One region of the Arthrobacter sp. TmtSoilC79 genome, then DNA from elsewhere that is predicted to be linked to it. Evidence: predicted binding sites of a transcription regulator. Region 1 holds the regulator's gene; the other holds the start of a gene.
The links. The regulator LexA, encoded in region 1, represses DNA repair genes until DNA is damaged. The targets are predictions, from matches to a motif close to TCGAACANNTGTTCGA.
Positions count from the first base shown of each region.

Region 2: the regulator LexA is predicted to act here: its motif matches at 9,111-9,126, upstream of AC6JA3_RS14685 (LexA family protein).

Region 1 covers NZ_AP046051.1:2,963,814-2,979,512, reverse strand. The annotation lists gene pgsA (CDP-diacylglycerol--glycerol-3-phosphate 3-phosphatidyltransferase) at 1-112, shown strand, start outside; gene AC6JA3_RS13690 (CinA family protein) at 109-621, shown strand; gene AC6JA3_RS13685 (helix-turn-helix domain-containing protein) at 760-1,194, shown strand; gene AC6JA3_RS13680 (MarR family winged helix-turn-helix transcriptional regulator) at 1,309-1,860, opposite strand; gene AC6JA3_RS13675 (DUF3046 domain-containing protein) at 1,902-2,126, shown strand; gene recA (recombinase RecA) at 2,395-3,435, shown strand; gene AC6JA3_RS13665 (regulatory protein RecX) at 3,494-3,967, shown strand; gene miaB (tRNA (N6-isopentenyl adenosine(37)-C2)-methylthiotransferase MiaB) at 3,967-5,493, shown strand; gene miaA (tRNA (adenosine(37)-N6)-dimethylallyltransferase MiaA) at 5,511-6,437, shown strand; gene dapF (diaminopimelate epimerase) at 6,475-7,443, shown strand; gene AC6JA3_RS13645 (class I SAM-dependent methyltransferase) at 7,424-8,038, opposite strand; gene hflX (GTPase HflX) at 8,564-10,126, shown strand; gene AC6JA3_RS13635 (ATP-dependent DNA helicase) at 10,119-12,179, shown strand; gene lexA (transcriptional repressor LexA) at 12,176-12,919, opposite strand; gene AC6JA3_RS13625 (LysM peptidoglycan-binding domain-containing protein) at 13,292-13,651, shown strand; gene AC6JA3_RS13620 (histidinol-phosphate transaminase) at 13,729-14,847, shown strand; gene hisB (imidazoleglycerol-phosphate dehydratase HisB) at 14,894-15,520, shown strand; gene hisH (imidazole glycerol phosphate synthase subunit HisH) at 15,517-15,699, shown strand, end outside.
Region 2 covers NZ_AP046051.1:3,212,398-3,228,096, reverse strand. The annotation lists gene AC6JA3_RS14725 (hypothetical protein) at 1-327, opposite strand, end outside; gene AC6JA3_RS14720 (hypothetical protein) at 324-806, opposite strand; gene AC6JA3_RS14715 (acetoacetate decarboxylase family protein) at 803-1,774, opposite strand; gene AC6JA3_RS14710 (alpha/beta fold hydrolase) at 1,771-2,844, opposite strand; gene AC6JA3_RS14705 (hypothetical protein) at 2,841-4,949, opposite strand; gene AC6JA3_RS14700 (GMC oxidoreductase) at 4,946-7,711, opposite strand; gene AC6JA3_RS14695 (hypothetical protein) at 7,860-8,291, opposite strand; gene AC6JA3_RS14690 (hypothetical protein) at 8,440-8,871, opposite strand; gene AC6JA3_RS14685 (LexA family protein) at 9,140-9,571, shown strand; gene AC6JA3_RS14680 (hypothetical protein) at 9,553-10,020, shown strand; gene AC6JA3_RS14675 (hypothetical protein) at 10,179-10,763, shown strand; gene AC6JA3_RS14670 (hypothetical protein) at 11,911-12,069, opposite strand; gene AC6JA3_RS14665 (hypothetical protein) at 12,227-12,433, shown strand; gene AC6JA3_RS14660 (chymotrypsin family serine protease) at 12,569-13,855, shown strand; gene AC6JA3_RS14655 (hypothetical protein) at 14,192-14,356, shown strand; gene AC6JA3_RS14650 (Y-family DNA polymerase) at 14,776-15,699, shown strand, end outside.

The DNA of each region.
Region 1 (15,699 bases):
GGGTGACGTAGCCTTCTGGGTCATGATGCTGGCGCTTGCCATCACGTTGTGGACCGGCGTCGAATATGTCATCCAGGCCCTCAAGCTGCGCGCCGCGGGCCGCCGGGCATGACGTCCGGCAATGCTGTCACCGGCGCAGCAGAGATCTCGACAGCGGTGGTCGCCGCGGCGATCGCCGCGAAGCAAACTGTGGCCACGGCGGAGTCGCTGACTGCCGGCATGGTGGCCGCGGCCCTGGCCAATACGCCGGGTGCCTCAGGGATGCTGCAAGGTGGCGTCGTGGCGTATCAAAACTCCGTCAAGGCCCGCGTGCTGGACGTCCCGCAGGAACTCCTTGCCGCCGTCGGCTCTGTTGACGGGAGTGTCGCAGAAGCGATGGCCGAGGGTGCCCGCCGGGCCTGCGATGCCACGATTGGTGTTTCCACCACCGGTGTTGCCGGACCGGATCCCCATGACGGTAAAGCCGTGGGGACAGTGTTCGTTGGAATCGCTACGGACGCCGGAACGGAAGCCTTCGAATTCAGCTTCACGGGGGACCGCCAGTCCGTCCGCGGGCAAGCGTGCGAGGCGGCCCTGGCGCGTCTGCTTGCTGCGGTGGAAGCGGTTGGTTACCGTTCGTAAAGTAGCCGGGAACAAAAACTGATTGCCAATAGTTGTGTCATTGTGTCGCTTCGGAAGAGCCGGGGCGCCTAGGATGTAAAAACCAACCCGGTCCGCCCACCAGCGAAACCGGAAGAACGAGGGAGCAAGGCGATACAGATGGTAAAGCAGCCCGTATCCGTAAACGGCGTTGTCCGCTGGAAGGATGTGGGCTTGGCTGATCAGGCACAGAGCGAACAGAAGGAGCGCAAAATGGTTGTACTACGCCACGAGATCGGTGATGTACTGCGCGATGTCCGCCAGCGTCAGGGCCGTACCCTCCGCGAGGTTTCGCACAGCGCACGCGTCTCACTTGGTTACTTGAGTGAAGTTGAACGCGGCCAGAAGGAGGCTTCTTCCGAGCTCCTGTCCTCTATCTGCACAGCCCTGGATGTTCCGTTGTCCCACATGCTCCGCGAAGTCAGCGACCGTGTGGCTGTTGCTGAGGGAGTTGCCGTACCGGACACCGTTCCGCAGGAGTTCTCCCAGCGCTACGGCCGCGATCTTGACCTCACGGACGACTTCCCGCAGGGAATGCTCTCCGGAGCCCGGTAACCGTTCCACCAGAATTGAAAGAAGGTCTCCAGCCAATGGCTGGGGACCTTCTTTGTGTTTCCAAAAGTGGCTTTTCCGGTGGGTTCCTTCTACCGGTACCGGCACAAATGCGGATCAGGCGTCAGCAGGCCCGGTGGGTTCCGGGGCGCTGTCCGCTTCCCGCATGGTGACGTCCTTGAGCACGCCGTCGCCGTAGATGGCGTTGAGGCGGCCCATGTAGTCCGCAAGCGTCTGGACATCCTCCAGCGGCCATTCGCCCAGGCGTTCCCTGAACACTTGGCGGCGCGCATCCTGGACCTGGTGCATCTTGTCCTCGCCCTTCTCGGTCAGCCGGATGGATTGTGCCCTCCCATCCTGGGGATCCGCTTCCTTGTAGACCAGCCCGACGCTTTCGAGGAAGGCGATCTGGCGGCTCACCGATGGCTTTCCAACGCCGATGCACGTAGCCAGGTCCGTCAGCCTGATGGGTCCTTCCCTCCGGATGACGGTCAACAGCCCGTAGGCGGCCGGTTCCATATCCGGGTGGACCTGGCGTGAGAGCTGGTGGGAGATGGACCGGGCGCGGCGCCAGAGCAGGCTCAGCTGGTGTTCCACCTGCTGGAGGGCGTCGTCCACGGCGTCGCCTGACACGGCCTGACCGGGCGTGCTCTGGAGAGGATTGCTCATGGCAACCATTCTAGAGTCCGGCTCCGTGAGAGACTCTATCCGTGAGGGCAAGTGACTTTTGGCGATTGATGGACGACGAATTCGGGCCAGGTTATTCCCGGGTCCTGGCCGGTTCCTTGGTACTTGCAGGTGTGGGTGGCAGGACTGCAGTTGAGGCGTTGGCCTCCGGATACCACCCCCGCGAGGTGTGGTTGGCCGTATGCGAAGTCCAGGATGTTCCCCCGGAACGCCGGCTTGGGCGGGACATCAAGCCTGCCTCCAGCTGACGGCTTACGGGCCGGGTGATCGCCGTTCCGGCTGCGGGACGCGGTGACACGCCGGGCCGTTGTTCGAATATCTGTTCGGATGGGGATATGCTCCTTTGAGAGGAAAATTGGTCCCGAAGGCCGTGTTTCCGAGCTTCCGGATTGCCCGGTTGTCCACATAGCCGGATTCGGCTCATAAAAATGTCAGTGCTCCGTAATAGCGTCTGACATGACAGGAAAGCGGCCTTTCGGGCCACTCCACAGCGAGAAAGCATCAGAGGTGTGAACCATGGCGGCAACCCCGGATCGTGAAAAGGCGCTCGAAGCAGCGCTTGCCCAGATCGACAAGCAGTTCGGCAAAGGCTCCATCATGCGCCTGGGTGATGACACCCGCGCTCCGATCGAGATCATTCCCACCGGCTCCATCGCCTTGGATGTCGCCCTTGGCATTGGCGGCCTGCCCCGCGGCCGCGTAGTTGAAATCTACGGTCCTGAATCCTCGGGTAAGACCACTGTTGCCCTGCACGCAGTTGCCAATGCGCAGCGTGCCGGCGGCATTGCGGCCTTCATTGACGCCGAGCACGCCCTGGACCCCGATTATGCGGCCAAGCTCGGTGTTGACACGGACGCGCTGCTTGTCTCGCAGCCGGATACCGGTGAGCAGGCCTTGGAGATCATGGACATGCTGGTGGGCTCCGGCTCGCTGGACATCATCGTCATTGACTCCGTGGCAGCTCTGGTGCCCCGTGCGGAAATCGAAGGCGAGATGGGTGACTCCCACGTGGGTCTCCAGGCACGACTGATGAGCCAGGCACTGCGAAAGATCACCGGTCGGCTCAGCCAGACCAAGACCACCGCCATCTTCATCAACCAGCTTCGCGAAAAGATCGGCGTCTTCTTCGGCTCCCCGGAAACCACCACCGGTGGTAAAGCCCTGAAGTTCTATGCATCCGTGCGCATCGACGTTCGCCGTATCCAGACCCTGAAGGAGGGTGCGGATTCCGTCGGCAACCGGACCAAGGCAAAGATCGTCAAGAACAAGATGGCGCCGCCGTTCAAGATCGCTGAGTTCGACATCATCTACGGCCAGGGCATTTCCCGTGAGGGCGGCATCATTGACATGGGAGTCGAGCACGGAATCATCAAGAAGTCCGGCTCGTGGTTTACCTATGATGGCGACCAGCTTGGCCAGGGCATGGAGAACTCGCGTCGCTTCCTGCGGGACAACCCGGAGCTCGCCCAGGAGCTGGAGCGCTTGATCAAGGAAAAGCTTGGCGTGGGCGTCAAGCCGGAAGAAGACTCCCCAAAGCTGAAGGCCGTTGACGGTTAGAAGAGGGCCGGATCCGGAATCGTCCGTATCCGCCGATCCCGAGCCTGATCCCGAATCCGTGGCGCGCGCCATCGTCTTGAGGCAGTTGACGATGGCGCCGCGGAGCCGGCTTCAGCTTTCGCGCAAGCTCGCGGAACGCAATGTGCCCGAGGATGTGGCAGAGGCAGTTCTGGACCGGTTCGAAGAAGTCCAACTCATAGACGATGCTGAGTTCGCCCGGATGTGGGTTCGCAGTCGTTCCCAGAGCAAGAAGCTCGCCAAGGGCGCCATTCGACGGGAACTGGCGGACAAGGGAATCGAACTGGATGCGGCTGAAGAAGCCTTGTCCCAGCTCAGTGACCAGGACGAGGAACTGGCTGCGCGGGAACTGGTTCAACGCAAACTTCGGCCCGGTGTGGACCTGAACGATAGGGCGGAGCGGGACAAGTACACGCGCCGTCTGGCGTCGATGCTGGCACGGAAGGGCTACGCGCCCTCCATGGCATTCAGGATCGTCGGTGAGGTGCTGGCAGAAGCCGGTACCCTTGAGTAGTGAGTTTGACCATTCCTTCCCCAACAGCTGCCACCATTCCTTCCGCTGAGCCCAGGACCTACCAGGTCCGGACGTTCGGCTGCCAGATGAACGTTCATGATTCAGAACGCATGGCGGGACTCCTGGAGGACGCAGGCTATGTCCCCGCCGAGGGCGAACTGGCCGACGTGGTGGTCTTCAACACCTGTGCCGTGCGGGAAAATGCGGACAACAAGCTCTACGGAAACCTCGGCCAGCTCCGGCAGGTCAAGGCGGAAAACCCCGGCATGCAGATTGCAGTTGGTGGTTGCCTGGCACAGAAGGACCGCGAAACCATCGTGAAGAAGGCGCCGTGGGTCGACGCCGTGTTCGGTACCCACAACGTCGGGGCCCTGCCCGCACTGTTGGACCGTGCCAGGCACAATAATGAAGCGCAACTTGAGATCCTCGAGTCCCTGGATGTCTTCCCGTCCACCCTTCCCACCAAGCGGGATTCGGTGTATTCAGGCTGGGTTTCCATCTCTGTGGGATGCAACAACACCTGCACCTTCTGCATTGTGCCTTCGCTCCGCGGCAAGGAAAAGGACCGCCGGCCGGGTGAGATCCTCGCAGAGATCCAGGCCCTTGTGGACGACGGCGCGGTGGAAGTGACCCTCCTGGGCCAAAACGTGAACTCGTACGGCGTGGAGTTCGGGGACCGCCAGGCTTTTTCAAAGCTCCTGCGGGCGTGCGGCGAAATCGAAGGTCTGGAGCGTGTCCGCTTCACCAGCCCCCACCCGGCAGCCTTCACCGATGACGTCATCGAAGCCATGGCCGAGACGCCCAATGTGATGCCCCAGCTGCACATGCCGCTGCAGTCCGGCTCTGACAAAGTACTCAAGGATATGCGCCGGTCCTACCGCTCCAGCAGGTTCCTGGGCATTCTTGACAAAGTCCGTGAGCTGATTCCCAATGCGGCCATCACCACGGACATCATTGTTGGATTCCCGGGTGAAACAGAGGACGACTTCCAGGCCACCCTGGACGTTGTGGAGAAATCCCGCTTCGCCTCCGCTTTCACCTTCCAATACTCCAAGCGGCCCGGGACCCCGGCCGCGGACTTGCCGGATCAGCTTCCCAAAGCCGTGGTCCAGGAACGCTTCGAAAGGCTGACGGCCCTTCAGGACCGCATTGCCGCGGAGGAGAATGCCAAGCAGTTGGGCCAGACGGTCGAGGTCCTGGTGACGGCACAGTCCGGGCGCAAGGCCGGGGAAACCCACCGCTTGTCCGGCCGTTCCAGGGACCAGCGCCTGGTGCACTTCTCCGTGCCGGCCGGCGCAGAATCTCCGCGTCCCGGCGACTTCGTCACTGTCACCATTACGGAGGCCGCTTCCTTCCACCTCGTGGCTGATCCCGCCACGGCAGGGGACTACGTGTTGCGCCGCTCCCGTGCCGGTGATGCTTGGGATCGTTCCCAAGCTGACTCCTGCGGCGTCCCGGCCCCCGGCGCAGCCGGTAAGGCCGGCGTGTCATTGGGAATGCCGTCGTTGCCTGCCCGTCGCGCCTGACGCAGGATCCGGATCACGTGCCTGTTTCCTCAGAGGATGCTTCCCTGCCCGTCATAGCAGTGGTCGGCCCTACTGGTTCCGGTAAGTCGGACCTGGGCGTCGGTCTTTCCCTCGCCTTGGACGGCGAGGTCATCAATGCAGACGCCTTGCAGTTCTACCGAGGCATGGACATAGGGACAGCCAAAATCAGCGTGGACGAGCGCAGGGGAGTGCCCCACCACCTGCTGGACATCATGGACGTAACCCAGGAGGCAAGCGTCGCGGACTTCCAAGCGGATTGCCGGAGGGCCATCGCTGAAATCCGTTCGCGGGGAAAGCGCCCCATCCTGGTGGGAGGATCGGGTCTTTATGTCCGGGCCGCGCTGGACGTCCTGGAGTTCCCTGGTACAGACTCCGCTGTCCGGAAGGCCCTGGAAGAAGAATTTGACGCGGACGGCCTTGCACCGCTGCGTGCCCGGCTCGAGCACGTAGATCCCGTCTCGGCTGCCCGTCTGGGGGATGCGCGCCGGGTGATCCGTGCCCTTGAAGTACACCAGCTCACCGGACGGCCTTTCAGTTCATTCATGCCCCAGCGTCAGTACTTCCAGCCGGCCCTGCAGATCGGGTTGTCCGTGGACAGGGAGGTGCTGAGGGAGCGGTTGGCGTTGCGGGTCCACCGGATGGTGGAGGTTGGCCTTTTGGAGGAGGTTGAACGGCTCGATGCTGCCGGCCTCAGGAAAGGCAAGACAGCCTCCCGCGCACTGGGGTACTCACAGTTCCTGAATGTTTTGGACAACCGGGCCGACGTTGCCACAGCTGCGGAGGAGACCATTGTTGCCACGAGGCAGTTTGCCCGGCGTCAGCTCACCTGGTTCAGGGCTGACCCCCGCATCACCTGGTTCGACTGGCACGACCCTGAACTTCTCAGCAAGGCGGTGGCTGCGGCCGGGGAGCAGCCCGCGTAATTTCGGGCCCTACCTGCGCGGCAGGTAGCCTAGTGCCATGGACGAAACCTCCGCAATTCCCGCCTCGCAGCCTGCAACTGCCTTTGGCTCCGTGACCGCCTCCAGCCTTGCGGGGCTGCCGTTTTCCAAGGGGCACGGAACCGGCAACGACTTCGTCCTTATTGCCGACCCCGGCGACGCCCACGAGATCACTCCGGAACAGGTTGCGCAGTTGTGCGACCGGCATACTGGCATCGGTGGTGACGGCCTCATCCGTGCCGTGCCGTCACGGTTCCTCCCCGAGGGCAGGAACCTCCTGGAACAGGATCCGGACGCCGAGTGGTTCATGGACTACCGCAACGGCGACGGTTCCCTCTCGGAGATGTGCGGAAATGGCGTGCGCGTGTTCGTCCACTTCCTCATTGCCGAGAAACTGGTTGACCTTGGTCCGGGTGAAACCCTGACCATCGGCACCAGGGGAGGAATCAAGAAAGTGGTCCGTACGGCCAACGGATACGCCGTAGACATGGGGCCATGGGAGTTTATCTTCCCCCAGGAGGCCACCAGCAAGGCCATGGACGCCTTGGTCAGCGCGGACGGCCTGGAAGTGGCACGTCCCGGCCTCTCGGTCAGCATGGGCAATCCCCATACCGTGGTTGCCTTGGCAGAACTCAAAGAGTTGTCGGCAACGCAATTGTTCAAGGCCCCGGTGGTGGATCCCAAGCCTGCCAACGGTACCAACGTTGAATTCGTGGTTCCGGCCGATCCCTTGGTTGAGGATGGGGTCGGTACCATCACCATGCGCGTCCATGAACGCGGCGTAGGGGAGACGCAATCCTGCGGTACCGGCGCTTGTGCCGCGGCCGTCGCGATCCGTCACTGGGCCGGTAACACCGCGCCAAACGATTGGCACGTGATGGTGCCCGGCGGCGTCGTGGACGTCAAATTCTTCCCCGGCGCCGGCGGGCGCGAGCACGTGGAGCTCAGCGGTCCGGCAGTCATTGTGGCTACTGGGACGCTTTCCTGACACGTATGATCCGGAACGACTTGGACGTGCTCTCGCGGGTCACTGTGTAGCCCGCATCCAGTTCGCCGGCCAGCCATCGCTGGAGGGAGTCCGAGCCAAGGTTCTTTTGGACCACCAGCCAGGCATTTCCTCCCGGGGCCAGCCGGGGCAACCATGTCAGCAGCAGGGTGTGGAGTTCGTCTTTGCCGATGCGGATGGGCGGGTTGGACCAGATGGTGTCGAACTCGACGGCGGGGTCCACCTCGTGTGGCAGGCTGGCCTTTACGTTGGCCAAGCCAAGGGCTGCCGCGTTCTCGTTGGTCAAGGTGACGCAGCGTTCGTTGACGTCCACTGCATGTACTTTGGCATGCGGCGCCATCAGCCCCAGTGTCAGTGCGATGGGACCCCAGCCGCAACCTATGTCCAACAGGTTTCCCTGCGGCGACGGCGGCGGAACTTCCGAGAAGAGGATCGCTGTGCCCTTGTCCACTCCGTCCGGACTGAAGATGCCCGAGGAGGTCTGCAGGTGGCGCGTGGCCCCAGCGAGTTCAACAGTCAAAGGCTTCCTGGTGAACGGTCCGGCTGGCTGGGCGGTGAAATAGTGTGCAGACTCCATAATTTGCCAGATTAGTTGGCTGGCGGCGCCATGGGAAACTGCGGCTCCCAACGGATGATTTGACATCGGATGATAATGTTGAATGCATGTTCTTGATCTTCGAGTAATTTCGATCAGTAGGCCGAAACCCGTCTGAATTTTCAGGCGTTGTACGGCACAGCCCGCGATGCAGGCCGGTCCTTGGCATTGAGCCAAGCCACGGTCTTTCCGCCAGGCAGCTCCTACGGCACAGTCTGTTGGCCCATCAGGGCCATGGACGCATCGAAGATCACACCCTTCCGTCAGGCCACTGAACCGCCGGCTCTTGGTAGTTCGACAGGTCAGCTGACCAGTGCAATCTTGAGATGGCCAGGAACCTCCGAGCGGATCCCACCATGCCAGATCACAGCAGCTGCTGCCCTTTCACAGGCAGCAGGCCAGCACAGGAGGCCCTCTTTGGCCCAAGCCCGTCAGCCCAGCGCGAATAGCGCCCCATCAAACAACAAACAGCACTATTCTGGAATTGCCGAACAGTCTAAGGAGACCATGACCACCCAGAAGCACTCCGGATCCGATTCCGACGCCCAGGACATGAGTCCTGAACAAATCCAGGCCGTGATCGACCGGATTCTTTCCAAGGATGTACCTGCGCAGGCATCCGATGACAACGATGCCAGCGGGGTTTTCGGCAAGGCGCAAGCCATCTCCACCCTTGACCAGGAACACAGCATCTACGACGGTGACCAGGAAGACCTGGCAGAGCGCCGGGCCCTGCGCCGTACTGCCGGACTTTCAACGGAACTCGAAGATGTCACCGAAGTCGAATACCGGCAGTTGCGCCTTGAACGCGTTGTCCTTGCCGGCTTGTGGACCGAGGGCACTCTTGCAGATGCCGAGAACTCCCTGCGGGAGTTGGCTGCCCTGGCTGAGACGGCCGGTTCGGAAGTCCTCGATGGCTTGGTGCAGCGGCGCATGAAGCCGGACCCGGGCACCTTCCTGGGGTCAGGCAAGGCACAGGAATTGAAGGACATCGTTGCCGCCACAGGCGCCGATACCGTCGTGGTTGACACCGAACTGGCGCCTTCCCAGCGCCGTGGGCTTGAGGACATTGTCAAAGTCAAGGTTGTCGACCGGACCACTCTGATCCTGGACATCTTCGCCCAGCATGCCAAGAGCCGTGAGGGCAAGGCCCAGGTTGAGCTTGCGCAGCTCGAGTACCTCCTGCCCCGCCTGCGTGGTTGGGGCGACTCGATGTCGCGCCAGGCCGGTGGCCAGGTGGGCGGGGCCGGCGCCGGAATGGGTTCACGTGGTCCGGGCGAAACAAAGATAGAGCTGGATCGCCGCAGGATCCGCACGCGCATGGCCAAGCTTCGCCGTGAAATCGCTGCCATGAAGCCGGCGCGTGAGACCAAGCGGGCCAACCGCCGTCGTAATGCCGTTCCTTCTGTCGCGATCGCCGGTTACACGAACGCTGGAAAGTCCTCGCTGCTGAACCGCCTCACTGATGCCGGTGTCCTGGTGGAGAACGCGCTGTTCGCCACCTTGGATCCCACTGTCCGTAAGGCCCAGACTCCGGATGGCATCGGCTACACGCTTGCTGACACCGTGGGGTTTGTCCGTTCACTGCCCACGCAGCTGATCGAGGCTTTCCGTTCCACCCTGGAGGAAGTGGCCGACGCAGATTTGATCCTGCATGTGGTGGATGCCTCGCATCCTGATCCGGAGGGCCAGATCGCTGCCGTCCGCTCCGTCTTCACGGAGGTCGACGCCCGCAAGGTGCCCGAGATCATTGTCCTGAACAAGGTTGACGTCGCGGATCCCTTCGTCGTGGAGCGGCTCAAGCAGAAGGAACCCCGGCACGCGGTGGTTTCCACCCGTACGGGCCAGGGCATCGCCGAGTTGTTGGAAGACATCAGCCAATCCATTCCCCGGCCTGGAGTTCGGCTGGAACTGCTCATTCCCTACGATCGCGGCGAAATGATCAGTAAACTGCACAGCTCCGACTCGGAGATCCTGACCTTGGAGCACGAGGAAAACGGGACCCGCGTAGTTGTCATGGTCCGCGAAGGCCTGGCAGCCGAACTGGAGCCGTTCGTCACTAATGGTTGAGAACGTGGCGGCGGACGCCGCTGAGTCATTGGGGGAGAAAACCACCCTCGAGTTGTTGGACCGGGCTGTTGCCGGCATGGGTGGTCAGAGCCGTGCCGGCCAGCACGAGATGGCCAAACACGTTGCCAGGGCCATTGAAACCGGGGAGCACCTGCTGGTTCAGGCGGGAACGGGCACAGGTAAGTCGTTGGCGTACCTGATCCCGTTGATCGCGCATTCAATGGACAGCGCCAAACCGACTCTGGTGTCCACCGCCACCTTGGCACTCCAAACCCAGATTGTGGGCCGTGACCTGCCGCGGCTGCTGGAGAACATTACCCCCGCCCTTGAACGGCCAGTCAAGGTGGCTTTGGTCAAGGGCAGGGCCAACTATGTCTGCCGGCAAAAACTTGAAGGCGGGTTCCCCAGTGAGGAGCCTTCCGAAGGGCAGCTCTTCTCTTTGGGCGAGGACACCAGCGTCCCGCACTTTGCTGCATCCATGGGTGGGCCGCAATCCCAGTTGGGCAAGGAAGTGGTCCGGCTCCGGGAATGGGCGGAGAAGACCACTACAGGCGATCGTGACGAGCTTATGCCCGGCGTCACGGACCGTGCCTGGAGACAGGTCTCTGTCACCTCCATGGAGTGCCTCGGCGCGCAGAAGTGTCCGCTGGCCGAAGAGTGCTTCAGCGAGCTGGCGCGCTCACGGGCCGGTGAGGCCGACGTTGTGGTTACCAACCACGCCATGCTGGCCGTCAGCGCTTTTGAGGGGCTCGCTGTGCTGCCTGAATATGACGTCGTGGTGGTTGACGAGGCGCACGAACTGCAGGACCGCGTCACCGGCGCGGTCTCCGGCCAGCTGTCCGTGGCGATGGTCCACGCAGCGGCGTCAAGTGCCCGCAAGCACACCGCCATTACGGTGGATGCGCTCAATGCCGCGGCCGATCGCCTGGACATGGCCATAGCGGGCGTTCCCAATGGACTTCTGCCCAGCGGACTCAACGACGAACAGCTCGATTGCCTGGATCAGTTGCGCGAAGCCACGCGCGCGGCGTTGTCGGATTCGAAGACCGACTCTTCAAACGCGGTCGACGGCGGTCGGCAACTGGCCCGCTCACGGCTCATGCTCATCCTGGAGCTGTGTGAGCGCATGCTGGCCGCCAAGGAGAACCGGGAAGTCGTATGGTTCTCGCGGAACAGCACCTTTGACCCCAGCCAGGGGTATTCCCAACCCGACGAGACTGCCCCTGCTCTTATCAACATCGCTCCGTTGAGCGTTGCTGGCAGGTTGAGGGAAGGCCTGTTTGCGGGCCACACGGTGGTGCTCACCTCCGCGACGCTGGCCATCGGTTCGGCTTTTGAGCCGGCAGCCGGAGGCCTGGGGCTGATCGGCGATGGTGCACCGAGCTGGACGGGGATCGACGTCGGATCACCCTTCGACTACCCCAAACAAGGGGTGTTGTACGTGGCCAAGCACCTGCCCAAGCCAGGCCGTGGAACCTCACCTGATGCCCTGGATGAGTTGGAAGACCTCATCCGTGCCTCCGGCGGGGGAGCATTGTGCCTTTTTTCCTCGCGACGGGCCGCCGAGGAAGCTGCCGATGCCATGCGGCTCCGACTTGATGTCAATATCCTCTGCCAGGGCGAATCCACCATGGCAGCCTTGGTCAAGCAGTTTGCCGATGAACCCGATACCTGCCTCTTCGGCACGATGTCCTTGTGGCAGGGCGTGGATGTCCCGGGTGGTTCATGCCGCCTGGTGGTCATTGACCGTATTCCCTTCCCGCGGCCCGATGACCCCCTGATGACTGCCCGCTCACGCGCTGTGGCGCAGTCCGGCGGGAACGGTTTCATGGCCGTGTCAGCTACTCATGCCGCTATCCGCCTGGCTCAAGGAGCAGGCCGGCTTATCCGGTCCACCGGCGACAAAGGGGTTGTGGCTGTCCTGGACTCCAGGCTCTCGACGGAGCGCTACGGAGGCTTCCTCCGGGCTGCACTGCCGCCCTTCTGGGCTACGACGGACCGCGCAGTGGTTCGGGGCGTGCTGGAACGTTTGGGGTCCTCCAAGGCCTCCTAGAGGGAGCGCAGGACCGATACGACCTTGCCCATGATGGTGGCTTGGTCGCCCAAAATGGGTTCGTACTGGGTGTTTTGGGGAAGAAGCCACGTATGGCCATCGCGCTGGCGGAAGGTTTTGACGGTTGCTTCGTCGTCCAGCAGGGCGGCGACGATGTCTCCATTAATCGCGTCGTTCTGCCGGCGGACCACAACCCAGTCGCCGTCGCAGATAGCAGCGTCGATCATCGAATCGCCGGCCACCTTCAGCATGAACAGCTCGCCATGCCCGACGAGCTGCCGGGGCAGGGGAAGCACGTCCTCCACAGTCTGGTCAGCCAGAATGGGGCCGCCGGCAGCAATGCGGCCAACCAAGGGCACCATGGCAGTATCGCTGGCGCTGGCAAGCTCCGTCACGGCAAAGCCGCCCGTGCTGCGCAGAGTTGCCGGCGCTTCCACTCCCGGGATGGGTCCGCCATCGAGGGTAAGGGGCATCAGGACTTCCATGGCCCTGGGACGTTTGGGATCGCGGCGGAGATAACCAAGTTTTTCCAGCTGGGAGAGCTGGTGAGTCACGCTCGACAGGCTCGCGAGCCCTACAGTGTCACCGATCTCGCGCATGCTGGGCGGATACCCGTTGTCGTTGACTGATCGCTGGATGGTTTCCAGGATCTTCTTCTGCCGGACGGTCAGGCTTTTGGGACTCTTTTGAGGCTGCTGGCTCCGCAGGGGTGCCCCGCCGCCGGTGGCTTTCGCTGCCATGTTCGCCAATGCCTTTCATTCCGCCCGGAGTGTGCCCGGGGACGAAGGGGTCTGCCAAAAATGTCAGACCCTCCTGTTCCACTGAAACAGTGCTGTTTCTTCACTCAAACGTAGGGCAGCCACAGGCCTTTATCAAACATTTGTTCTAGCGAGTCTCGACACCGTTCGTTGATAAGTGCTAAAAATGTCATAGCAAGGTTCGAATATGTGTTCTATAAACCTGCTGTTGGGGCCCGATGTTCGAACGGAGTGTTCGAACAGAGTGTTCGAACAAAGTGTTCGGACAAGCCGTGACACGCAGGGGAACACCAAAGAATTGGCAGCCATGTACCGGGATCCGGCGCACGGCAATAGCTCAGAAGGGCTCAGCTCATGTCCGCAATCACTACGTTCGCTGATTTCCGTACCACCCAGGCGCCGACGCGCCTGCGTCTGACCCGACGGGGACGGATCGTCTTCTTCGGCATCCCTGCGATGCTGCTGGTGGCTGCGCTGCTGAGCCTTGCTGGTTTCATCACCTCTCCTGCAAAGGCATCTGATTCGCAGGCGCAGCTTCGGCCACCTGTTGCGGTAACGGTAACGGTCCAGCCGGGTCAGTCACTGTGGGGCATCGCCGGGGCTGCCGCTCCTGAGCGGGATCCGCGCGATGTCATCGCCGAGATCATCCAGTTGAACGACCTCCGCGGTGGCCGCATCCAGCCTGGCCAGCAGCTGTTTGTACCCGCCAGCTAGCCAATTCCGTCCCGGCGCCCGCCGGGGTTTGGCGTCACAGTTAGTGGCCAGTCCACCCAGCCCCTTAAACTGGGGTGGTGAGTGACCAGCTTGAGCGACTTGACCGACTACCCCTCCGGACCAACCTGCGTGGACTGAGCCCCTATGGCGCGCCGCAGCTTGATGTTCCCATTTTGCTCAACGTCAACGAAAACACCCATGGAGTCCCTGCGGATGTTCAGGCGGCCATCACGGAAGCTGTAGCTGCTGCCGCCACCGGGCTCAACCGCTACCCGGACAGGGAGTTCACTGAACTCCGGGAATCGTTGGCCGAATACCTTGGCCACGGTCTCACTCCCGGCAACATCTGGGCAGCCAACGGTTCCAATGAGGTGTTGCAGCAGATCCTCCAGGCATTTGGCGGACCTGGCCGGAAGGCGCTGGGATTCCCGCCCACGTACTCCATGTACCCGTTGCTGGCCAGCGGCACGGATACAGAGTACGTCCAGGGGGTCCGGGCCGAGGACTATGGGCTCGATGCAGCCTCGGCTGCCGCCCAGGTCCGTGAAACAGGAGCCAACATTGTGTTCCTCTGCTCTCCCAACAATCCAACCGGCACAGGGCTGGGCCTTGATGTCGTTGAGGCTGTTTACGAGGCCGGCGAAGCCAGCCGGGCCATAGTAATTGTTGACGAGGCTTACCACGAGTTCGCCCACGACAATACGCCGAGCGCACTGACCCTGCTGCCTGGGCGCGAGCGTTTGATCGTTTCCCGCACCATGAGCAAGGCGTTTGCCCTTGCGGGTGCCCGGCTGGGTTACATGGCCGCGGCGCCGGAGGTCACGGATGCCATCAGGTTGGTCCGCCTCCCGTACCACCTCTCGGCTGTCACGCAGGCGACCGCCCTCGCCGCGCTTAATCACCGCGAAGCCCTCATGGCCGACGTCGAGGACATTAAGATCCAACGCGACCGGATTGTGACCGAACTCCTGCGCATGGGCTTGAAGCCTGCAGCGTCGGACTCCAACTACGTTTTCTTCGGTGGGCTCGAGAACCCGCATGCGATCTGGCAGGGCCTGCTTGATGCGGGGGTCCTGATCCGCGACGTCGGCATTCCCGGCCACTTGCGGGTTACGGCCGGAACAGAGCCGGAAACCACGGCGTTCCTCCAGGCGCTGGAAGCGCTGTTGGACGGCCAGGGGTCACAGCCCGCCTAAACTTGTATGTTGAACCCATTCACTCTTCGTGTATAAGGACATCCCAATGAGCGAAACCGGCGCCACGCCGTCCGCTGCCCGCACCGCGCGCATGGAGCGCACCACCAGCGAATCCTCAGTCCTGGTGGAGATCAACCTGGATGGGACCGGTGTCTCGGACATCAGCACCTCCGTGCCGTTTTATGACCACATGCTCACGGCACTGTGCAAGCACTCGCTGATTGACATGACCGTCAAAGCCACCGGCGATACCCACATCGATGCCCACCACACGGTGGAAGATGTGGCCATCACGTTCGGTGAGGTGCTGCGCACAGCCCTGGGTAACAAGGCCGGGATCCGCCGCTTCGGTGAAGCCACCGTTCCTTTGGATGAAGCCCTGGCGCACGCCGTGGTGGACGTCTCGGGCCGGCCGTACCTGGTTCACGGCGGAGAACCTGCCGGCCAGGAGTACCACTTGATTGGTGGTCACTTCACCGGTTCGTTGACCCGCCACGTTTTTGAGGCCATTACCCTGCACGCAGGGATTTGCCTGCACATGAACGTTCTCGCCGGCCGCGATCCCCACCACATCGTGGAAGCCCAGTTCAAAGCCTTTGCCCGGGCGCTCCGTGCCGCGGTGGAATCCGATCCCAGGGTCGAGGGCATTCCCTCCACCAAGGGGGCGTTGTGAGCGGTCAGGTACTCAAGGACGGGGCAGTGGCCGACACCATCGCTTCGGTCAAGCCCACGTCGCCGGAAGGCAAGCCCACTGTCACGGTGCTCGACTACGGTTCCGGCAACGTTCGTTCGGCTGTCAGGGCCTTGGAACGTGCCGGGGCTCATGTCGTGCTCAGTTCCAAACCCGAAGAC
Region 2 (15,699 bases), 250 kb from region 1:
GGTTTTCTGGAGCGCGGACCACAGCACCACTTCGGGGGAGGGAGGGTCGTTGAGAAGGGTGTTGAGGAGAAGGCCGCCGACCACGATCATGAACATTCCCACGGTGCCAAAGAGTTGGCGGGTCACGGGTGTGGAGTCCGCGCCGATCAGTTGCAGGACTTGCCCGCCGAAAGGGACCTGTATTGCTCCGGTGAGGACCGTGATGATGGCAATGACGGCGAGTACCGCACGGAGGGGGTCGGCGGCCGCCCAGGCCGCGGTACCTGGCGGGTGCGGTTTCCGGGCTTGTGCCGGATGTCCGGGTTGGGCTGGCTGGTGCGCGTTCACGCGTATGACTCGAGCAGCCGGCCACGGTCCACCAGGAGCCACACCATGGCGGCCCAGGTGAGGGTGGAGACGTAGAAGCGGATGTCGTTGAGCATCATCCAGCGTTTGAGCAATGACCTCAGCTCGGTGTCGTCGGCAAAGTCGCCGCCGCGGATCCGGATGTTGATGGGGATGATGATCCCTTGCCCCACCCAGGTCAGGACGATGATTCCCAGCAGGCAGATCACTGCGGGGATGACACGGACGGTGCCCCATTCGGACCACACCAGGATGCCGCCGGAGATGAACATGACGGGCACCACGATGGTGAAGAACTTGGTGGCCGCCCGGGTGGGGATGCCGAAGTGCATGTCCACGTTATCGCGGGCCAACGATTCCCACGTGGGGTAGAGGAAGAACTTCAGGACCCACATGGTGCCCACGTACATGGTTGCGCCGAAGAGAAAGTAGAGGGCGTTCAGCAGGAGGAGCCAGTTCACTGGGCACCACCACGGGGCGCCGGGCTTGGGACAGCGCCGGAGACCCGGCTCCGGTCCGGCGGTGCCAGCCATTCCTGCCCTTGGCCCAGGTCCACCACGCTGTCCAGCATGTCCCCACCAGGCAGGGCCACAGCCTCGAGCTGGGTTGGAGCGGTGAGGAACCACGCTTCGTAATGGTCATCCAGGACTCCGTGGGCTTGGGGCAACCAGGCGGTGAACACCGGATTGCTCTCCACCTGCAGGCCTTTCAAGGGTTCGACGCCGGGCGCGTCACCGAGGACGAGCCGCGCCTTGGCTTGGGCACCGAGGGCTATGTCCCCGGTGGCTTCGAAGTAGATGTCCGATTTCCAGAGCATGTTCCGGAAGACGCAGTAGTTGGAGGCGGCCAGTTTGAGGGGCAGGTTGAGGGGATCGGGGCGTTGGATCTCGATGTAGCAACCCAATTGGCCGTCCTTGTCGTATTGGGCTGAGACGGTGGAGTCCGTGACCACGAAGTCCAGGTTGGCCTGGTGCTTGGGCATGCCCCATATTCCCTTGCCGCCCTTGACCGAGACTTCGGAGCTGACGGGCAGGTCCACCACGAACTGGCCCAGTTTGAAGGTCTTTTGGAAGAGGAGGGGAAGGATGGGTGGGGCGGGCCTGCTTCCGTGGGTGATGGCGATGGCGAGCGAGTACTCGATGTATTTGCCGATGTCGGTGGATTTGTAGTTGACCACTGTCACCACCAGCAGCCCCTTTCCGCCAAGGATGAAGGGCCGCATTTCCGAACCGGGAAGTGCGGCTGCGGCTGCCCGTTTGTTGATGGGAAATGCGGCCATCAGCACTGGTGAGTCATCGGAATTGACGGGCATGACGTACTTGATTCCATCGGCGAAAGCGTGCTGCCCACGCAGCCGTTCCTGCCTGCGCGGCACAGGTGATGGGAGGAGCTTGAGCAGGGGGACGGCAAGTTCGGTGAGGTTTTTCATGGCTTCGACTCCGGGGCTGTGGTCGATGGGGAGGTTCGGTTCAACTCATCGACGATGATGGGGAAGGTGTCCTGCCAGGCGTGCTCGCCGAAGAAGACGTCAAGGTGGCCGTAGCCGGGAATGAGGTGGAGCGAGTCCTTCCCTGGGCGGTGTTTTTGGAAGAATTCGTAGGTGCGTTGCTGGCTTTCAGGCAGGAAGCACCGGTTGTCCAGACCGGCAATGAAGGCGAACCGGGCATCGGTCTGCGGGGCTTCGGCCACCAGGTTCTGAGGTAGCTCCGGGTGGTTTCCGGCGGCCACCAGGTGCCCGGCCTTGATGCTGCGGCCCATCTCCTCGAAGAAAGTTACTGGTACTTCGGCGAACTCACCGCTGAGCCATTGGTGGGTGGCGTCGTCGAGGTTCTCATGGGACCAGAGGGCGGGACGGCCGCTGCCGTAGGTGAAGCTGACCATTTTGCAGACGGTGTTGTCGCATTCATGATGGGTGGCTTTAACCAGGCCCCGGATGGCGCGGGTGAAGTAGCCCTGGGACTTGTAGCCCCACGCCGGCGACAGGTATGGGGTGAAGGCTTTGACCACTGGCGTGAGGTAGTCGATTTTCAGTCGTGAGAACGCCGGGACCACGGGGTGCAGGGACACTGCGTTGGACACGATGGTGTCCACTTGCGGCAGCAGGCCCGCCACTGCCGACATAGTGAATGACGTGGAGCCCTGGCAGTGGATGACGGCTTTCAGGCTTTCGGCTCCGGTGGACTTCAGGACGTGTTCGACGGCGGCGGGATGGTCGTGCACGGCGGCGTCGGCGAGCGTCCAGGACAGGGGGTCAAGGTCGATCGATGCACGCCAGTTCAGCATCCAAACGTCCCACCCGTCCTCGAGGAGCGCGTCGACGATGGTGGTGCGGACCGGTGGCCTGAACAGTTCGGCCCGGACGCCGGAGCCGTGAACCAGGATCACCGGCCCTTTGACGGCCTCAACAGGGGAGGTGACGTGGACCAGGCTCAAGGGTGTGTTGTCGCGGGCACGGATCGGGATGACCTCTGTCCTGTGCTCGGCACGGGTGGTGATCATGGGGTGCTTCCCTTCCATGCGATGGTGATGGGTTCTTCAAGCAGCCGCACGGCAGGCAAACCGGCCACCGGTACCGGCCGCGCGCCGTCGTCGTTCGTTGCCAATTTCCAATCGCGGCAGACGGTGTCCACCATCAACGGGTAGACGGTGAGGTTGGCGTCGGAGGAGAGATGGATGCGGAGGAAACCCTTGTGGTCTTCGATCGCCTGGCCCGACATCTTCCACGTGGCCACTTCGCCACTGGGCGTCGCCAGGATGTACAGGGCAAAGGCCTCGCTGCCCAGCGCCCACCCGCCCAGATGTACCAAGGCAAGCACTAGAAGCAGGATCACGACGTCCGGCCAACTCACCGGCCAGGGAATCAGGATCACGACGGCGGTACTCACCGCGAGCGCGGACAGTTGGTACAGCGCGCCGCGGGCGAAAACGACGATGCCCGCCTGCGCCAGACCCAACGAACGCGCGGACAACGAGGCAACTGCCAGGAGGAGCGGCACTGCAAGGATCAGGACAATGACAAGTACCGGGGTGTCTCCGCGAGTCAGGCTGCGCAGGCTGTCCACAAAGGCCTCACCGCGAAAGGCACTGAAGACTGTCCACAACGTCAGGGCGGCCACCACGTGCATGATGCCCAGCGAGAGCCCGAAGCCGGGGTTGCGGATGGGGAGCCAGAACTGCGAGAAGGGGTTGGCCAGTTGCGGGCCGAGCAGGCGGGAGTGTCCTTGGCCGGGGAACGTGGTGGGCATGCGGGTGAAGACGCGGCCGGTGTCTGGCTGTTCCGTGCCTGTCTGCTGTGTTGTTGTCTGCTGTGGTTGCCGCAGGCTGGACGATTCACCGGGAGCGGCCGACGCGGCAGGCAAGGTGAGATGTTCGGGCAGTCCGTGGGTATCGGAGAGGTAGGCGCCGCCCAGGCCGCAAGTGATCATCTGGGTCCTGCCCGGATCCGGGGTCTGGTGCTGGGTGCCGGAGGTTTCCGGAGAAGGGGAGTCCTCGGAGGGGGAGTCCTCGTAAGGGGAGTCCGCGTAAGGGGAGTCCTCGTAGCGGGAGTCCTCGTAGCGGGAGTAATGGTGGAGGTCGCCGGTGAGCCAGAGCCTGACGCTGGCACCGGTGGCGTCGAACAGGCCCGTTCCAGGGTTGAAGCGCCGGCGCAGGTAGTCCTGCTCGAAGAAGTTCACCTGGCGGAAGTCACCCCACCCGGGTTGCGTGGCGTCAACCCAGAATGGTGCAGCGACGCAGAGGATGATCGCATCGCCGGGCTGCAGTTGCACAGTGACGTTCCGGTAGAAGTAGTCCAGTTGTGGCTCGTCGATGTATTGCCCCAGTTGGCTGTCCAGGCCAAGCAACCACCAGCCGGGGGTGCCGTTCCTGCCCGGACCGGGAGGGGTTCCGGTCAGGCGGAGGGCGAAGTAGCTGCGGGTTTGGATGGTCCGCCAGCCCCCGATGCTCCGCTGCCTGGTGAACACCCGGATGAACGAGGTGAGGCCGTCGTACCAATCATGGTTGCCGGGAAGCGCCAGCATGACCGGAGACGCGTTGGGTGGCCCGCTGTGCGCGTAATCGACGTGTTTTAGGGCGCTGAGCGGGCCTCGCAACGCGGGTGGGAAGGCGGCCCGGTACGGACCCACCATCCGGTTCTCGTACGCTGCCGGGGATGCGACCGGGTAAACCTCGTCTCCGCCCAGGACCAGGACCCTTCCACGGGGAAGTTCATGCCCGTCCACCGTCAGCGTGTCCTGGGCCAGCAAGGACGCCACTGTGTACGTGGCGTCGAAGCCGTCGCCGAGGTCGGCCGCGAAGTCGAGCCACATCTCAGTTGCCCCAGCAGCGGCGGCCCGCCCATCCCGGAGATCACCAGGGGAGGGAAGTCCGCGGCTGCTGACGGCGGGCTGGGCTGGTTGGCCCGGGAGGGGAATTTTGTCCAAGCTCAGGGAATCCGAGGGGAAGCTGCCCTCAAGCTCGCGCTTATCGCCGAAATCGGCAAAGACCGTGGCCGCTGCGACCTTCAACGCAGTCCTGGCCAAGGACATCGGCGAGAGCCAACGAACCGCAGGCTGGGGTGTGAACCCCAGTACGGCATGGTGTTTTGCGAGCTCCCGGCTTTTCATCGCTTTGACGTGAACGGGAGGGGGACGCCTCTGGGACGCCGCCCGTAGACCTGCCAGAGTTCGCCGGCAAACAGCTTCCCGAAGGTCACCAAGCCTGCCGCCGGGGCCGGTCCTTCGGCGCGGAACGTGGTGAGTTGCTTGGCGAAGTCGAGGGGCCGGATGTAGAGGATTCCGGCCCCGACGACGCCTGCTTGGGCGGCGCCGCCTGCAGTTGGCTGTGCGGCGTCCGGTGGCGGGGCATCCTGCGTCCCTGGATCCGGTGGCGCTGCATCCGGTGGCACAGCATCTAATGGCGCTCCATCCGGTGGCACATGCCCGCGAAGGATGGTGGCATACAGGGTGGTGGTGTCCGCCCAGAGGTCGAATCCTGCCTCGTTGCGGATTAGTTTATGGCCGGTGAACGTGAAGGGTGTTCCGCCCGGGTCCCGCAGCCACAACCGGTAGAGCATGCGCCTTGCTGGTGCAGCGGCGTCGGCGGTTTCCTGGACAAACAGATTGAACCAGCCCCGTTCCACCGGCATCCGGCCACCGAAGTAGTCCGCCAGCACGTAGCCTTCAGCTCTGGCCGGATGGTTCGGGTCGGAGGCGAACGCCTCGATGTCCTCGGCGATGATGGTCAGCTCGAACATGATCTTCCTGCTCCGGTCCCTGCCCAGGCTCCGCCCTTTCTCCGGATCGGCGATGCCCGGACTGAACCAACCGTGCATTTGTTCGGTGAACCGGACGGAGGTGGCCTCTTTGCCGCTTACGCCTGGAGTGCCGGGCCTGCCCAGTCCGCGGCTGCGCACCTGGGAAGCCTCGGGCACCTCAGAGACTGCGCTCGCAGGCTTTTCCTCAGGTGCGGTCTTGCCTTTGGTGGCGTCCGGAGCCAACGCACGCGGAGCGGACGCGGCGACGTCGACGACGGCGCCGGCCGCCTCCTGCTGTACGGCCACCTTTTCGCCGGACCCGCCGGAGCCTGCGGCATCTGCCGGGCGGATGCCCCGGCGACCAGGTTCCCCTGCGTTCCCGATGATGTGGGCGCAGGTGCGCTCCGCGAACGCTGCAATGGTCAGGGACGGGTTGGCACCCACAGGGCCCGGCATCGCGGCGCCGTCCACCACGAACAATCCGGGATAGCCGAAGACCTCGCCGTAGGAATCACAGACTGCTTCGCCCGGATGCCGTCCGGAGGGGGCTCCTCCGATCGGGTGCACCGTGATGACACGCTTGGCCCACCAGAGGGGGTTGTCGATGAAGTCCCCGTCCAGGTCTTTGGAAATGGACTCCATGGTTTCGCGGACGCGGCCGAAGTACTCCTTGGAGGTTGCCATGGTCCACGCGATGGCCAGCCTCCCGTCGCGGAGGGTCATGACACCGTCGGGGACATCCCTGCCCATACCCAGCATGGGCACCGAACTGGAGGACAAACGGCCATCGCCCACCGCTGCGGCGAGGTCGGCGGAGACGTTGGACCGGCCGGCGTCGAACAGCCTGTCCTTGAAGAGCTGCCCGGCCACTTTGGCGGTCCGTTTGATGGTGGTGCCCAGTTGCGCTGTCTCGATGAGCCAGTTCATGAAGGCCGGATACCCCGCGTCCTCCACGTAATAACCGCGGCCATCGCCGTCGTCGTCGTGTGAATCCGGGACCCTGATGGCTGTGGTGATCACCGGGCCCCGGCTGCCGGCCAGATTCCGGACGCCGGGCCGTGAGCCGTTGGCCGGGGGCGTCTTCGCACCCATGATGAACGTCAGGAGGTCGCCGTTGCCGCTGAAACGGGTGCCAAGGGCGTCGCTCAGCGCAGGGAGGGAACCGCGGTTTCGGAGCAGGAGGAAGTTGGTGCCGAATGTGCCGGCACCGAGCATGAGCCGGCGGCAATGGATGATGCGTTCGGTGAGAAGTTCGCCGTGATGATCCGGATGATGCACCACATAGCGGACCTCGTAGCCGCCACCCGGCGACCCGGGGTTCAAGGGCCGGATGCCACGGACGTCATGGAACGTTCTGACATCGGCTCCCTTGAAGGCGGCCGCTGAGATGTAGTTGTGGTCCAGGGTGTTCTTGGCGCCGGCATTGCACCCGATGTCGCACTCACCGCTGAGCGTGCAGGTGGTGCGCACCGTGGCAGGACCGTGGATACTGCCGTAGCCGGGCAGCGGCAGTGCATGGTTGGTTCGCGGTTCGGTCCCTGGTGCTGCCGAGAACGTGACGGCTATGGGAGGCCTGGTGATGGACAGTCCCAGGTTCGCGGCCGACTTCTCCATGGCCAGGGTCTTCGCGGTGTCCATGTACGGGTAGGGGACGGGCTGGAGCATGGCTTCGGCGGCGTCGTAATGGGGATCGAGGTCTGCCCGGGTGAAGGGCCAGTTCTCATATCCGCCGCCGGGGATGGGGGATTCGTTGACGAACCACTTTTCGTCCTTGCGCAAGAGGACATTGGCGTAGATCAGTGAGCCACCGCCCAACCCGCTGGACACCAGCCCCTCAGTGCCGCGGAACGTCCAGGCATCAAAAAGTCCATACAAGCCCCGGTCCGGATCCCAGAAGTTCCGCCCCATCTCCGACGGCGAACGCGCGAAACTGCCGGGCGGGTACGGTTTGCCGCGTTCCATGAGCACAACGGACTGCCCGGCCTCGGCCAGTCGAAGCGCCGCCACGGAACCTCCAAAGCCGGAGCCCACCACCACGGCGTCGACCTTTTCGATGCCATCGCGGCGGCGTGCCTGATCAGAAGCGGGCTCAGGTCCCGCAGCCCCACTGTTCCCGGTCCCCAGACGACCCATGGCCGTTCCTCTCAGAGGAAAGCTGACTACATAGCTGCAGCTGGCGGCGCCGGGCGTGGCCGGGCGATGCCTCCGCGGACTATGGGGCTTATGTTCCCACCGGGCAGGGGATCTGTAAATGAGGTGGAGACAGTGGATTCAGCGCGCGCTAGGCAATGCGGGTATAGATCATGTCAAAGTCGTGTTCCAGCGGCCCGCCGGGGTAGGTCCCGCGTTCCAACCGGGCAGTAATGGTGTTGCCGTCCTTGGAGAAGTGGCCAACGAAGCGTTGCGGCCAGTCGGGCCCATCCCTGAACAGGGTCCACACGCCGTCCTTGAGCGTCATGTCGTAGATCCTGGCCACGCCCCGGGAGTCAAAGTAATGCTGTTGGAAGGCTCCATCCGAGCCTGTGGCTCCAATGACGCTGACCGCATTGGGGTACTCCGGCCGCTGGACCGTGGAACGCTGGATGAGGAAGCCTCCGCTTTCCAACCATTCGAAGGCGGTCCGGCCGGGCACATCCTTGCCCGGAACTGATGTTTCCCACTCGCCGAGGAGGATGTTCAAGTGCTCCAACGTAGGTTTGGGATCCCGTGCCATGGCCGCCCTCTTTTCGGGTGTTCGCGTTGCTGAACAGCTTCAGGGTATGACTCGTCCCGTTCCGCCGTACAGACCTCCGCGGAGACCGCCCGGGCTTGGTGCAGGTGGTGCCGTGCAGCGCTGTTCCGGGCTTGGCGCCATGGCGGCATCAGGGCTGGCGGGTGACCCCGCGCGTCTCACGGAACTCCGCGGGCACCGTGACAGCGCCCTTAGGAACAGCGACGGTAATGCCCCTCTTCGTCACGCTTGTGACGTTCTGACCCCATTGCTTTGCGTACTCGACGACGGGCCTCGCCGCAGCCCGGTTGCGGACGATTGCTACGAGCACGACGGTGAGGAACGCAAGGGTCATCAGACCCGGCACCACGATGACGACCACTTGGTTGATAAGACCGGTCAGGAACAGCGCGGGGCCGAGGAACCACAGCGCCACCGTGGAGAACATCAAGACGAGAACCAGTTTCTCAGAGCGTGCGTGGACGGCCTGTGCGTGTGCCAGCTCATCCGGGTAGCGTTCCTTGAAAATACGGGTGACATCGGCGCTGAGCGCATCAGCTACGTCCTTGCTCCGGGCGGTCATGGCTCTCCAATTCGCGATGCACAGCGCGACTGGGGGACAACGTCGCGGCATTGAACCCTGCAGTCGAAGACGGTGGTTTGTTGAGTCTCCTGCCTAGCCTCCGTTGGCTCGACCTTCCCTAAAGTACCGGTCTTTTGCCAGGACGCGTAAACGGCTGCAGCCCCCATTCCGCCGGCCTCCTGCGCCGCGGAAACCAAGGGGGTGACCACAATGTCCGTCATCCGCTGTACACTCAAGTATCGAACATATATTCGAATAAAGGTGTGTTGTGGGCGTGATAGTCGGCCCCCGCGTGATAGATGCGGGCTTTTCCCTGATGTCAGTATTGCTGGCGCCTCTCCCGGTGGCGGCCGGTTATCCCTCGCCGGCGCAGGACTATTTTGATGGCCGGATCGATCTCAACGAGCACCTCATCAAGGACGTCACCAGCACCTTCGTGGTCCGGGTGACGGGGCAGTCCATGGAAGGTGCAGGGATCAGTGATGGTGACGAGCTGATCGTCAACCGGGCACTGGAGCCCAGGGATGGGTCCGTCGTCGTCGCTGTCCTCGACGGGGAACTGACCATCAAAAGGCTCCGCGTCACGCCCTCGGGAGTGATTCTCCAGGCCGACAATCCCAAGTACCCGGACATCCGCGTGCCGGCCCTTTCTGAACTCACCATCTGGGGAGTTGCCACCACATGCCTGCATCACATTTGAGCCCGCCCCGTTCGCAAGGGCCCGTTCCCAGCGAACTCTGGGAACGGATGGGCGCCGAATTCGGCTTGCCGGATCTGGAAAGGGTCCGTCATCGGCTCGCGAAGCTACATGAGGATCCCGAACCTGTGATGCAACAACTGGTGCGCGTGTTTTCCGCAGATGGCACGTACTGTCCCGGTTTCCAATTCCGCGAAGACTTGTCCTTGCACCCCGTGGTGCTGCGCCTGTTTGCGCGTGCCATGGAACTGAGGATTCCGCACAATTACTTTTCGGCCTGGATGGTCACCGGCAGCCCAGGACTGCGGGATGCCAGGCCGGTGGACCTGTTGGACCGGCTGGCGCCTGCCCCACTCATCGCTGCCCTTGAGCGCTCCTTCGGATCCGGATCAGGGGACGGGCGCACTGCAGGAACCACACGGCCTATTGGTAATGGGCGCAACAAAACCTGAAAAGATTGCCCGGTTCCCTCGCTGGCTCCGCTGACCGCCGCGCCACGGCGACGTCAGAAGCGTGATTGGATGGCGGTGTGCGGAAACTGTTGCCGGGAGACGACGTAACGGCGGCCCGGTTGGGCGCTTCTCGAGTAGGAGCAGGGGTTTCCGCGGAAATGGATTCGAGGCGATCTGTTGCCTCGCGCCTCATGTGGGGCATCGCGTCGGCCCTCGTCTCGGTGTTGCTGGGAGCGGTCGCCCAAGCCTCCGCAGCGTGGGTCAGCGACTCATGGCCTGAGGTTCTGGTCTACCTCGTTATGCCGGGGTGGGCGTTCATTCTGTTTGCTCACCTTCTGAGCGGATTTGCTGCCGTGGTGGCACTGGCTCTGCTTGTACCGGCGTTGGTCAGGCGGATTTCCCGTGGCTGGCTCCGGCGGCTGACTGCTGTACTTGCAGTTCTGGCCAGTGTCGCGGCGGCTCTGCCGTGGTCTCTGTATTCGGCTGGCATGGGGCTGGCCGCCGTGGCGGCAACCTACACCGAAGTAAAGGCCAGCAGCGGAGAAAGTGTCATCGTCGAACAATCAGGGTTCGACCCACAAACGTATTCCATTTATTCACAAAAATCGTGGGGGCTCTGGCAGCGAAGTGTCCCGTGGCTGTCCGCCACACAGTTCTTCGACCCCAAGGGCTGCATGCTGACGGGCGGAAGTGACAACCTTGTGCTCCAGTGCGGAGTCGATGAGATCGTGGTGCCGCGCTAGGGTCGCTACTCACCAGCCAGGAAACAACTTGCAGCCATCATCGGCAGCGGACTTCTTCGGCGCAGGAAGCGGCAGATTTATGGCGGCTATCGGTAACTTGCCGAATAGCTTTTGAACGAATAACTGGCGGGACGAACGGAGCCGGACTGGATACCAGCCAGGATCCAAACACCTCGAGGGTTTCTCCTGACGCGAACTGAGTGTCCAGGACGATGGAGGCCGATTGGATGGTCCCGTCCCATCCGGTCGTCCAGGTGACGTGACGTTCCCCTAGCGGGGGTGGGAGGGAAATGAGGGGACGACGATGCCCGGACCAATCCTGGGAAGTGGCGGACATTCCGTCGCCAACTCTTTATCAGGCAGGGAGTTGAGCCGCCCTATGCGTCTCTCCGTCGAGTAATCCTTTGGGACGGGAGCTGGTCAATCCGTTTCTGTCGCTTCTTGCTGGCCTTGTTTGTTCGATTGAACGGAATGGCGGCAGCCAGGAGGGTTATGCCGCCGTCAATCACCGTGCCGATAAGCGGTTGGACTAATTTGAAGTTTTCGTCGGCGGTGGTCAAACGCGGTCCTTGTCTGGGCTGAAACGTCTAGATGATCTGCAGACGTAAGGACGCTGCCCGTCATGGGGGGGTACCCGGCCAGCGTCAACATGAGCGCGGTGGATTGCGCTGTGTTCAGCAGGTCCACAGGGCGTTGATTCTGCAGAATGGGACACCTTGTGACCATTCAGGCGGAGAAATCGTTGTCGCGAATCTTTAAGTCCATAGCGGGTTCGTAGCGCGTTCGAACAGTGTCAGGACAACAGCGTTCAGCGACTTCCCTCCGCAGTATCTCTGCGAGGACGCTGTGTTGTATTTGTGGCAGCGGTGGCCAGCTTCGGGGCAAACAGCGTCGCCTTCCCTGAAGCAGGCTGACTGACCCGGAGAGGGCAGCCCGTCTACTTGTGTTTGAGTAACTTCCGGGAATTACCGAGGCAAAGGATGGTCATCAGCATCCTTTGAATTTTGCTATCAAAATTCCAAGCAAAATTGCTTGTGTAATAGGTAAATGAACCGTATGCTTCGAGACCTGTGCACGCCTTACCTTTTCTGGACTTTTTGGGCGGGGTATGCTCTGCGTTTAATCAATTAGTATTCGCTTTTGTTGATCATTTTGCTGGGGGAGTTATGGAGACACTGCGGTCGTTCTTGAGTATTGCTGCCGTTGGGCTGGCAGCAATAACCGTCTCGTCGTGCGGAACCGGAGGAACGCCGGCCGTAGGTCCCGAGGTGCGCACCGGGTCGGCGTCGCCCTCGAGCGAGTGCACGAAATTCCTGCCTGATGCGCCGTGCGGGAAGTTCAAAAGTACAGCCGGTACTGCTGAAGGTCAGCCCATGGCATGGGTCAGCGAGGGACAAGTGACAGCACAGTTGGACCGAGTTGGTCAGGAAACATACCTGACGGCTGTTCTTCCATGTGGACCAGTGAACACCCCCGTCACCATTGATGGCTCGAACATGACATTGTCCGGGAAGCTCGCGATCGGCGCATCCGGCTGTGTTGATGCTGCGAGAGGTGAACAGCAGACCTGGGCCCTCAACTTCCTCAAGGACGGCGTTCAACTCAACTACACCAACGGGGCGCTGACATGGACGAGAGGTCAAGACTCCCTGACTTTCGGCGCGATCTGAACTGCCCCGGATTCAGGTATTAGGGAGCAATACGCGGCTCGGGCATAGCCTTGCGGACCGCCACAGTCTTAAGACATTGAATAATTCATCAAACACGGACCGAGACCGAATCGGCCCGCACTGGACGGGGATTCATTGAAGAAACCACTACCCATTGCAGCAGGTACTTTTGTCTTGCTGCTCGGCATTATCAGCCCCGCCGTGGCGGCATCGGATGCCCCGGTCACGCCGCCGGGGGAGGGCGCTATCGAGGAATACTCCAAGAGTGTAGGTGTCGACTTCTTGGACAACCAGAAGAAGCTCTCCGACTTCAAGTACTGGATCACACAGGTCCCGGGAATCTACGATGCTGGCTACGTTGAACAGGTTAATGATGCAAAAAGCCTTTCTGTAAAGGCATTGTGGAAGGGTTCATCCCTGCTTCGCGAAACCGTCGCCAACGAAGGACGAAAGCGAGGCATCATGGTGACATTCTCCGAGCGTCCATATTCGGTCCCCGAAATTGATTCGGCGACTCAAGCCCTCATAAATAATGACAAGGCCTTTGAACCGCTGGGATTCAAGATAGCTTCCATCGGAGGCATCGGCGATGATTCAGGTGAAATATCCATCCGCGGATACGCCGTCAAGAATGAAGGCGGCCTGCTCACATCATCGGAACGGGCTGCAGTGGAGAACCTTGCACGCGACATTACCAAGTGGCCTATCCAAGTCATTGATGGAGTCCAGTCACGCCCCGCCACTCGCATGAATGACTCCCACCCCTTCAACTCAGGTGCGTACATACTCAACAGCAACCAAACAGCTTGCACAACTGGGTTTGCGCTGAAAGCCAGAACGGGAACAGGGCAGTGGACCAATACGGCCCGCCACTGTGAGGGATCTGGCTGGTGGACTGCCCGCGACAATACCGGATCCTCAGCAGGAATGCAGTGGTGGGATACTCCCGATGGTCAAGCCGCCATGCTGTCCGAAGGCGGAAGCCGTTGGATGTTTGACGGCGCGTGGAACAACACGGCAGGATATTCCAAACCTGTTGCTGGATTCCACGACGTTTCATTGGGCGACTGGATCTGCACAAGCGGCGGGAACTCCGGCGTGCATTGCAATATCAGCGTCCTTTACACGAATTTTTCCTGGAATGACGGGTACGGTTACGCCTCCCAAATCGAGGGCTACCAAACAGTGGACGGTCAGCGTGCCGCAATCCAAGGGGATAGCGGTGGGCCCGTACTTGCCCCCTACGGCAATGGCAGCGTCGGCGCTGTCGGAATGATCCAGGCCGTCGCTGGCCCCCTATATAACTACGGCAATTGCGGCAGCGTTCGGGACGGCGGGGCCAACTACTGCAGTCGATACGTGTGGTTTACGTCTACGCGCACGATTGCGAACAGCGCGGGGATGGATTTGGTTACCTGGTAGTTACTGCTACACGCCCCAACCTGCTGGCTACGAAAGGCCTCGTCCGGTTCTCCGGTCGAGGCCTTTTCAACCTCTCCAATTCCGAGTACCACGATTTACGGTTCCTGCGAATTCTCCTCGGTCGAAGCGCAGAATTGCGGCGGCGAAGGCTTTTGGCTTGAGGAGTCAGAGAGCGTTAATGGCCAGATCGCTTCGTCTGGCAACAACATGATCGCGGACACAGCCAAGAACTCCAATGTTGATGGTTGGGGGCCGATTCCAAACAATTTTGTCAACGACGCTGGGTGGAATGGCGGTCCTGCTTCGACCAGACCCACTCCGGCGGACCATCCTGCCATGAGGTTGAAGCGGAAGTCCAAGTACAACAATCTCTCCATCTCCTCGCGAACCGCGGGTCAACAGGCCGGGATAGGTTTGGGCCAACAGGCTTATGCTCTGAGCCTCGATGCCACGTTTGGGACACTGGCCAACAACATCTCCGTGACGCACTCCGATAGTTAGGATGGGAAGCGCGTGAAGGGAATTCTGACACCTGACAGGGTTTACATCATTGGGTCCAAACGATACAGGCACCGCCAGCCTGAACCCGCGACACGACTACAGCCCTTTTGACGGTGGATTTGTCAGGCATACATGCGTCGAACTCGACAACGTGTTTGTACTGGAAACCGATCGACTCGATGCTGCGGGAGCGCCGTTCACGAACATCGAATACAACGACCGAAATGGTTGGCGAGGATTGGTTCAACGGAGCCAGTCGTACGGATGCCTTACCGCTGCCGTGGACATCGGGTAGGAAGAGCTCAGCTATTTGTCGGGGCCTGGCGGTACAGTAAAGGTATTCGAATATATGTTCGAGTGCGCGGCGTGTCCTGCTCCAGAATGGCGGCACGCGTGCTAAGGCCGAACGGAGGAGACCGATGTCCAAGCCAGCACTCATGCACCGGATGCAAGAGATCGCCCACGTGGACATCAACTGTTTCTACGCTTCGGCGGAACGTGCCTTCAACCCTTCGCTGGAGGGCAAGCCAGTGATTGTGCTGTCCAACAACGACGGCTGCGCAGTGACCAGGTCTCCGGAAGCGAAGAAGCTGGGGATCGGGCTGGGGGAGCCTTGGTTCAAACTTGCTCCACGGGCCAAGGAGTGGGGTCTCATTGCCCTCTCAAGCAACTACGAGCTCTACGGGGACATCAGCTCCCGTGTGATGGAGCTCCTGGCCCGGTACTCGGCATGGCAGGAGGTGTACTCCATTGATGAGGCGTTTCTGGGGGTAAAAGGTCAACCGGAAGAGCTGCTCGAACTGGGACGGACCATCAAAACTGCGTGCCAACGGCATGTGGGCGTGCCGGTCTGCGTGGGGATTGCCCGTACCAAGACGCTCGCCAAGCTGGCCAACAAATGGGCCAAGCACAATCCGGCTTTCAATGGAGTGTGCCGCTGGGACTCCGTTCCTGAGGCCCAACGGGAGGCCTTGATGGCACGGCTGTCGGTGATTGAGATCTGGGGCGTGGCCACCAGGCTGACCAAACGGTTGAACGCCATGGGGATCTTCTCCATCCTTGACCTGGTCCGGGCCGACCCTGTGGCCCTGCGGGACAAATTCTCCATTCTTATGATGCGCACCGTGCTGGAGTTGCAGGGCACCCCGTGCATCCCGATGGAGGAGGAAAGGATCGGGAGGGACCAGCTGATCTTCTCCCGCTCCTTTTCAACGCCGATTACGACGGCGGCGCAGCTGCGGCAGGTACTCAGCGTCTACGGCCAGATGGCAAGTGCCAGGCTCGCCAAACACGATCTCCAAGCAAAATTGCTCACAGCCTTTGCCGCCACCTCGTTCTACAAC